Linked DNA regions of Azospirillum brasilense. The protein of the gene in region 1 interacts with the protein of each later gene in a pairwise test. Links are inferred from orthologs where the notes say so. Each region holds a gene or a part of one and is shown on either strand. Other genes may lie near its edges. The genes, in order: AMK58_RS07370 and dnaA.

The links.
Region 2: the proteins of AMK58_RS07370 (region 1) and dnaA interact in binary tests that used the Escherichia coli proteins (3 or more experiments, as listed by UniProt). The link is inferred for Azospirillum brasilense from one-to-one orthologs.

What each region holds. Positions count from the first base shown.
Region 1 is NZ_CP012914.1:1,603,672-1,606,872, forward strand. Bases 228-3,113 are described here. They hold AMK58_RS07370 (replicative DNA helicase), read right to left. Parts: upstream 2,494-3,113; coding sequence 961-2,493; downstream 228-960. Other genes in these bases: alr (alanine racemase), read right to left, coding at 228-983; AMK58_RS07375 (SAM-dependent methyltransferase), read right to left, coding at 2,676-3,113. Outside these bases: more of alr, read right to left, coding at 1-227; more of AMK58_RS07375, read right to left, coding at 3,114-3,201. UniProt on the Escherichia coli protein: The main replicative DNA helicase, it participates in initiation and elongation during chromosome replication. Travels ahead of the DNA replisome, separating dsDNA into templates for DNA synthesis.
Region 2 is NZ_CP012914.1:186,644-189,917, reverse strand. What follows is about bases 156-3,114. They hold dnaA (chromosomal replication initiator protein DnaA), read right to left. Parts: upstream 2,428-3,114; coding sequence 883-2,427; downstream 156-882. Other genes in these bases: rpsT (30S ribosomal protein S20), read right to left, coding at 3,047-3,114; AMK58_RS00915 (extracellular solute-binding protein), read right to left, coding at 156-683. Also shown: more of AMK58_RS00915, read right to left, coding at 1-155; more of rpsT, read right to left, coding at 3,115-3,274. UniProt on the Escherichia coli protein: Plays an essential in the initiation and regulation of chromosomal replication. Binds in an ATP-dependent fashion to the origin of replication (oriC) to initiate formation of the DNA replication initiation complex once per cell cycle.

The DNA.
Region 1 (3,201 bases):
ACCGCCTCGTCGGGAAGGTGGCTGACATCCACCGTCACCAGATCCATCGAAACACGCCCAACCACCGGAGCGGCCACGCCGTTGACGAAGACATGGCCGCGCCCGCTGAGCGAGCGCAGATATCCGTCGGCATAACCCACTGCGATGGTTGCGATTTTTCCTCTCGCCGCAACGCGGTGCGTGGCACCGTAGCCAACGGTCATAGGGCTGTCAACGTTGCGCACCTGAAGCAGCCGGGCGTCGAGCCGGATGGTGTCCCGCATCGGGTTCGACGCGGCGGGCGTCGGGTTGACGCCGTAGAGTGCGCAGCCGGGCCGCACGAGGTCGAAATGGAAGGCCGTTCCGTGAAAGATCCCGGAGGAATTGGCGAAGCTCGCCTTGGCCGTGGGAAGCCGCCCGATCGCCGAACGGAAGCGTCCGAGCTGCTGGCTGTTCATCACCGAGTCTTCGTCGGCGCAGGCAAGGTGGGTCATCCACACCTGGACGTCCACCCCCTCCAGCCGGGAGAGGTCCCCGACCAGCGTGTCCAGCTCGTCCGGGCCGAGCCCGAGTCGGTTCATGCCGGTGTCGATGTGGACGACGGCGGGAAGGGCCGTTCCCTGCGCCTTGGCGTGGGCCTGCCACGCGGCGATGTCGCCCAGATGGTTCAGAACCGGAAGGATGCGGTGGGCCGTGAAGTCGGGTGCGGTGCCAGCGGGCAGGCCGCCCAGCGACAGCACGCGGGCCTCCGTCGGCGCCACGGCGCGCACCGCCAGGGCCTCATCGAACTGGGCGACCACGAAGGTCCGGCAGCCGGCAGCGGCGAGCGCCGGAACGACGCGCTGCACTCCCAGGCCATAGGCGTTCGCCTTGACCACGGCGGCGCACTCGGCGGGCGCCACCCGGTCGCGGAGCTGCGTCCAGTTGGCGACCACCGCACCGAGGTCGATGGTCAGAACGGCGCCGGCGCGTGCCAGCGGATCACTCAGTGGGGCCGAAGTCATGGGTCGTGTCGAGGTCGCCGAATCTGGTGAACTGGCCGTCGAAGAACATGCGGACGCTGCCGATCGGGCCGTGGCGCTGCTTGGCGATGATCGCCTCCGCGGTGTTGTGCACCTCGGCGTAGCGCTTCTGCCAGTTGGCGTAGCGGTCGTTGTACTTGTCCTCCGTCTCCTCCGGCCGGCGGGCCGGCTCGGCGCGCTCAAGATAGTACTGTTCGCGGTAAACGAACATCACCACGTCGGCGTCCTGCTCGATGGAGCCCGATTCGCGCAGGTCGGCGAGCTGCGGCCGTTTGTCCTCGCGCATTTCCACCGCGCGGCTGAGCTGGGACAGCGCCAGCACCGGCACCTCCAATTCCTTGGCGATGGCCTTCAGGCCGCGGGTGATCTCCGAGATCTCCTGCACGCGGTTCTCGTTGCCCTTGGTCGAGCCGCCGCGCAGGAGCTGGAGATAGTCCACCACCACCATGCCCAGACCGTGCGTGCGCTTCAGCCGGCGGCAGCGGGTGCGCACCGCCGCGATGGTCAGGGCCGGCGTGTCGTCCACGAAGAAGGGGACACGGCTGAGTTCCTGGCTGGCCGCCACGAATTTGGGGAAGTCGCTGTCCTTGATCTCGCCGCGGCGGATCTTGTCGCCCGACACCTCGGCCTCGCCGGCAAGGATACGGGTGGCGAGCTGCTCGGCCGACATTTCCAACGAGAAAAAGCCGACCGGCGCGCCCTCGCCGCCGTTGGTGCGCATGTGCGCCTTGGCGGCGTTGAAGGCGATGTTGGTGGCCAGCGCCGTCTTGCCCATGGAGGGGCGCCCGGCGAGGATGATGAGGTCCGACGGGTGCAGGCCACCCAACTTGCGGTCCATGTCGCGCAGGCCGGTGGTCACGCCGGTGACGTGGCTGGACCGCCGGAAGGCCGTCTCCGCCGTGGCGATGGCCGCCTTCAGCGACTCGGAGAAGGCGACGAAGCCGCCGCGCACGTCCCCGGTTGAGGCGAGGTCGAAGAGCTGCTTTTCCGCCGTCTCGATCTGGTCCATGGCGTCGATGTCGAGGTCGTGCTGATACGCCTCGTTCACCATGTCGGTGCCGACCTCGATCAACTGCCGCCGCAGGAAGAGGTCGTGGATCGTCTTGCCGTAATCGCCCGCGTTGACCACCGTCACGACGTTGGCGGCGAGCTGCGCCAGATAGCCGGCGCCACCATCCGGTGCCAATTCGACGTCGTTATCGAAATAGGCCTTCAGCGTCACCGGATTGGCGATCTGGCCGCGCTCCACCATCTTGGCAATGGCCGAGAAGATGCGCTGGTGCGCCGGGTCGTAGAAATGCTCGGCGCGCAGGAACTCGCCGACCTTCTCATACGCCTTGTTGTTCACCAGGATGGCGCCGAGCAGCGCCTGTTCGGCCTCCTCGTTGTGCGGCGGCGTGCGGTATTCCGCCGTCGGCTTCACGGCAGCGGCACGGGACAGCCCGCCGTCGAGGGGGCGCGGCTCGAAAAGCTGGGTGGTCTTGTCATCCATGGCGGCACTTTAGCAAAGGGCGGGACGCAAAGCTGTGCGATCGGGTTAAGGATACCCACATTCCTGTGAGTAACTTTTGCCCACAGCCGGTGAAAGCTGGGGGTAAGGCGGAATTCAAAAGTTCTATCAAGAGCTTGGGCCGGAGCAAAACCTGTGGGCCGATGTGGCGCGGACACCTCTGGTCAAGCGTTGCTGGCACCGACGTTCCGGCCGGTGCGCAGGGGGCGGGGCACGGCGTCGGCCAAGGCCGTTTCGGCGCGCTGCATGTAATCGCGGACGAGCGGAACGGCTCCCAGCGAGCGGGCGATCTGCATCTGGAAAACCATGTGCCCCTGGTAGCGGAAGCTGATCTCGGCCCCCGCCAGATAGAACTCCCACATCCGGCAGAAGCGCTCATCGTACATCGCGCGGGCATCTTCCCGCCGTGCCGCGAACCGCTCCCGCCAGTGGCGCAGCGTCTCGGCGTAGTGAAGGCGCAGAATCTCGACGTCGGTGTTCCACAGCCCGGCCTTTTCCACCGCCGGGATCACCTCCGACAGGGCGGGCGAGTAGCCACCGGGAAAGATGTATTTGCGGAACCACGGGTTGGTTGAGCCCGGTCCATCCGATCGGCCGATGGCATGAAGCAACGCGACCCCGTCCTCGGCCAGCAGGTCGCGCAGCTTGACGAAGAAGGCCGGATAATGAGGCACCCCGACATGCTCGAAC
Region 2 (3,274 bases), 1.4 Mb from region 1 along the record:
TCCTTGAACTGCTCGCGGATCGGGTGGGGCAGCTTGCCCTGGCCTTCCAGCCACAGGCCGATGCCGATCAGGCCGGAATGGCCGCGCACCGTCACCTTGCCGGCGTGCTCCGGCTTCCACAGGTCGCCGTAGCTGGCCGTGCCGTAGGTCAGCGGCGCCTTGGCCTGATCGTAGGCGATGGCCTCCGTCCCCCAGTCGGCGGGGGCGAAGAAGCGCTTGCCGCCGACCACGCCGCCCATGGCGGCGGAGCCCTCGACCGCCGACTTCAGGCAGCCGTCCCATTTGACCTTCGACTCGTCCAGCGGCTGGACCAGCTCGAACTCCACATAGTTCGGCACGCGGTCCACCGTGGGGTGGATGATGTCGAAGCCGGCGCCGCCGGTGGCCTTGAGCTGGTTCAGCAGCTCGTCGTTGGTGCCGTATTCGGTCAGGCTGGCCTTGATGCCGGTCTTCTTCTCGAAGTCGGCCAGCATGTCCGGGCTGATGTAGCCGGCCCAGGAGAAGATCTTGACGCTGCCCGACGCGGCGCGACCCTCGCGCAGGATGAAGGGGCCGACCGCCGCGACGCCCGCGGCGGCGGCGGTCCCCTGGAGCAGCAGGCGGCGGGTGAAGCCCTTGGCGGCGCGCTGCGTCTCGGCGCTGGAGCGCTGTTCCAGGCTGGTGGTTTCCGGAACCTTGGTCATGGCACCTGCTCTCCCCTTTTCTTATTGGCCCGAAATCATGCCGGCCATGCCCATCGCGGGGCCGGCCGCGGGGCCGGTCCAGCCGGACTCCGCCGCAGCGGCAACTGTGCCGCGATATCCGGGCGCCGTCCATGGCTCAAGCGGGAGTGGGCGCAAACTTCATCGGCCTGTAACGGCCCGAGGGACCGCCTCGAAGCCGTCAGCTCTCCAGCATGCGGCGGAGAAGCTCGACGTCCTCGGCGAAGGCGGGGTCGGTGGTGCGCAACTCCTCCACCTTCTTCACCGCGTGCATCACGGTGGTGTGGTCGCGCCCGCCGAACTTGCGCCCGATCTCCGGCAGGGAGCGGGCGGTGAGCTGCTTGGCGAGATACATGGCGACCTGGCGCGGGCGGGCCACGGCGCGGGCGCGGCGGGCCGAATGCATGTCGGCGACGCGGATGTTGAAATGCTCCGCCACCCGCTTCTGGATCTCGTCGATGGTGACGCGGCGGTCGTTGGCGCGCAGCAGGTCGTGCAGCACCTCCTGCGTCGATTCCAGCGAGATGGCCCGCCCGACCAGCTCGGCGTGCGCGACGATGCGGTTCAGCGCCCCTTCCAGCTCGCGCACGTTGGACGTGATCTTGTGGGCGAGGAACTCCAGAACCTTCAGCGGGATGGCCGCGTTCAGCGCGTCCGCCTTGGCCTGCAGGATGCCCAGCCGCAGCTCGTAGGTGGTCGGGTGGATGTCCGCGACGAGGCCCCAGCCGAGGCGGGAGCGCAGCCGCTCCTCCATGCCTTCCAGGTCGGACGGGCTCTTGTCGGCGGAGATGATGACCTGACGGTTCTGGTCCACCAGCGCGTTGAAGGTGTGGAAGAACTCCTCCTGGGTGCTGTCCTTGCCGCTGATGAACTGCACGTCGTCGATCATCAGCACGTCCACCGAGCGGAACTGCTGCTTGAAGGCCATGGTGTCCTTGAAGCGCAGCGCCCGAATGAACTGGTACATGAACTTTTCCGCCGACAGGTAGATCACCTTGCGGTTCGGATCGTTCCGCCGGATCTGCCAGGCGATGGCGTGCATCAGGTGCGTCTTGCCGAGCCCGACCCCGCCGTAGAGGAACAGCGGGTTGAAGGTGACCGAGGTGGCGTCGGCGACGCGCCGGGCGGCGGCGTGGGCCAGCTCGTTCGGCTTGCCGACCACGAAATTCTCGAAGGTGAAGCGGGGGTCCAACGGCGCCGAGATGTCGGTCCGGTCCTCCAGCACCGAGGCGACCGCCGTGGGCGACTCGTCCGACGCGAAGGAGGGCGGTCCCGCCGAATAGGATGAGCCGATGTAGGAATTGGCCCCGTAGGAGGCGGCCCCATAGGGAGCGGATTGGCTGAGCGCCGCGGCCCGCGGGGCGGGCGCCTGGGGAACCGGGCCGCCGCCGCCGGCGCCGTCGGCCGGAGCGGAGTCGCGCGACGGCTCGCCCGCGTCCTCGTCCGGCATCAGCATGGACGGGGCGTTGGCGGAGGCGACCACGACGTCGATGGACAGGACGTCCGGATTCTCGCCGGCCCACAGGTTGCGGATGCGGTCGGCGTAGTGGGTCAGCACCCAGTCGCGCATGAAGCGGGTGGGCACGACGATGCGCACCTCCCCGCCGCGGATGCCGGCGAAGGAAAGCGGCTGCAGCCAGCTGCGGTAGGCGATCTCGCCCACCTCGTCCTTGAGGCGGCCCCGGATGCGGGCCCACTGCTGATCCAACGACGCGCCGACCGACATGCTTCCCCTACCCCGCTCCTTTCCCCCCGGACGGCCCCGCGCCGCAGGGGGCACCGTCCCGCCCGACTGAACCCGGACCCCTTAACTTAGGCCCCGCGCCTTCAAAACGTTCCTCTCCTGAAGACTCCAACAGTGGATGCCTCCCAACTGGGCGGCAATACTATCCCTTCGGCGAAGTTGGACTCCGCCTTAGCCACGTCGAGTTTTAAGAAAAGCATCGCTCCAGGAGCAACGGGTTGAGTCGAGCTTCTTGAGCGTCCCGCAGCGTTGCCCGCCGCTTTGAACGTCTCCGTCCTTTAGCAAACGGCGCGTGACATTAAAGGCAACATCAGTGCGCCATTCCCAACGGATCGAAAGTCTAATCAGCCGCCCTCGCCGTGGCAATAGGACAGAAAGCGAACGGTCCGGACTGCGGCAAAAATCACGCAACCCCTCCGAAACGCGCCCCTGCCCTCACGAAAGACCAGGACCGCCGGGAGCGAATCGCCGCCCAGCAGCCGCGATCCCCTGTCCCACCGGAGTTCTGCCGGAGGACTCGGAAAGAACGGAGACTGTACTTATCAAAAACGCAAAAAGCCGCGCCCAGACCTGGTGCGCGGCTTTATAACGCCGAGTAAACTCAGAGAGCCTTGATGCGGGCCGACAGGCGCGACAGCTTGCGCGACACGGTGTTCTTATGCAGAACGCCCTTGGAGGCTCCACGCATCATTTCCGGCTGCGCGGCCTTGAAAGCCTCAGCGGCTTCAGCCTTGTTGCCGGACGAGATCGCCGTCTCGACCTTCTTCACGAAGGTACGGATACGGCTGACGCGGTTACGGTTGATCTCCGTACGACGCGCGGTTTGACG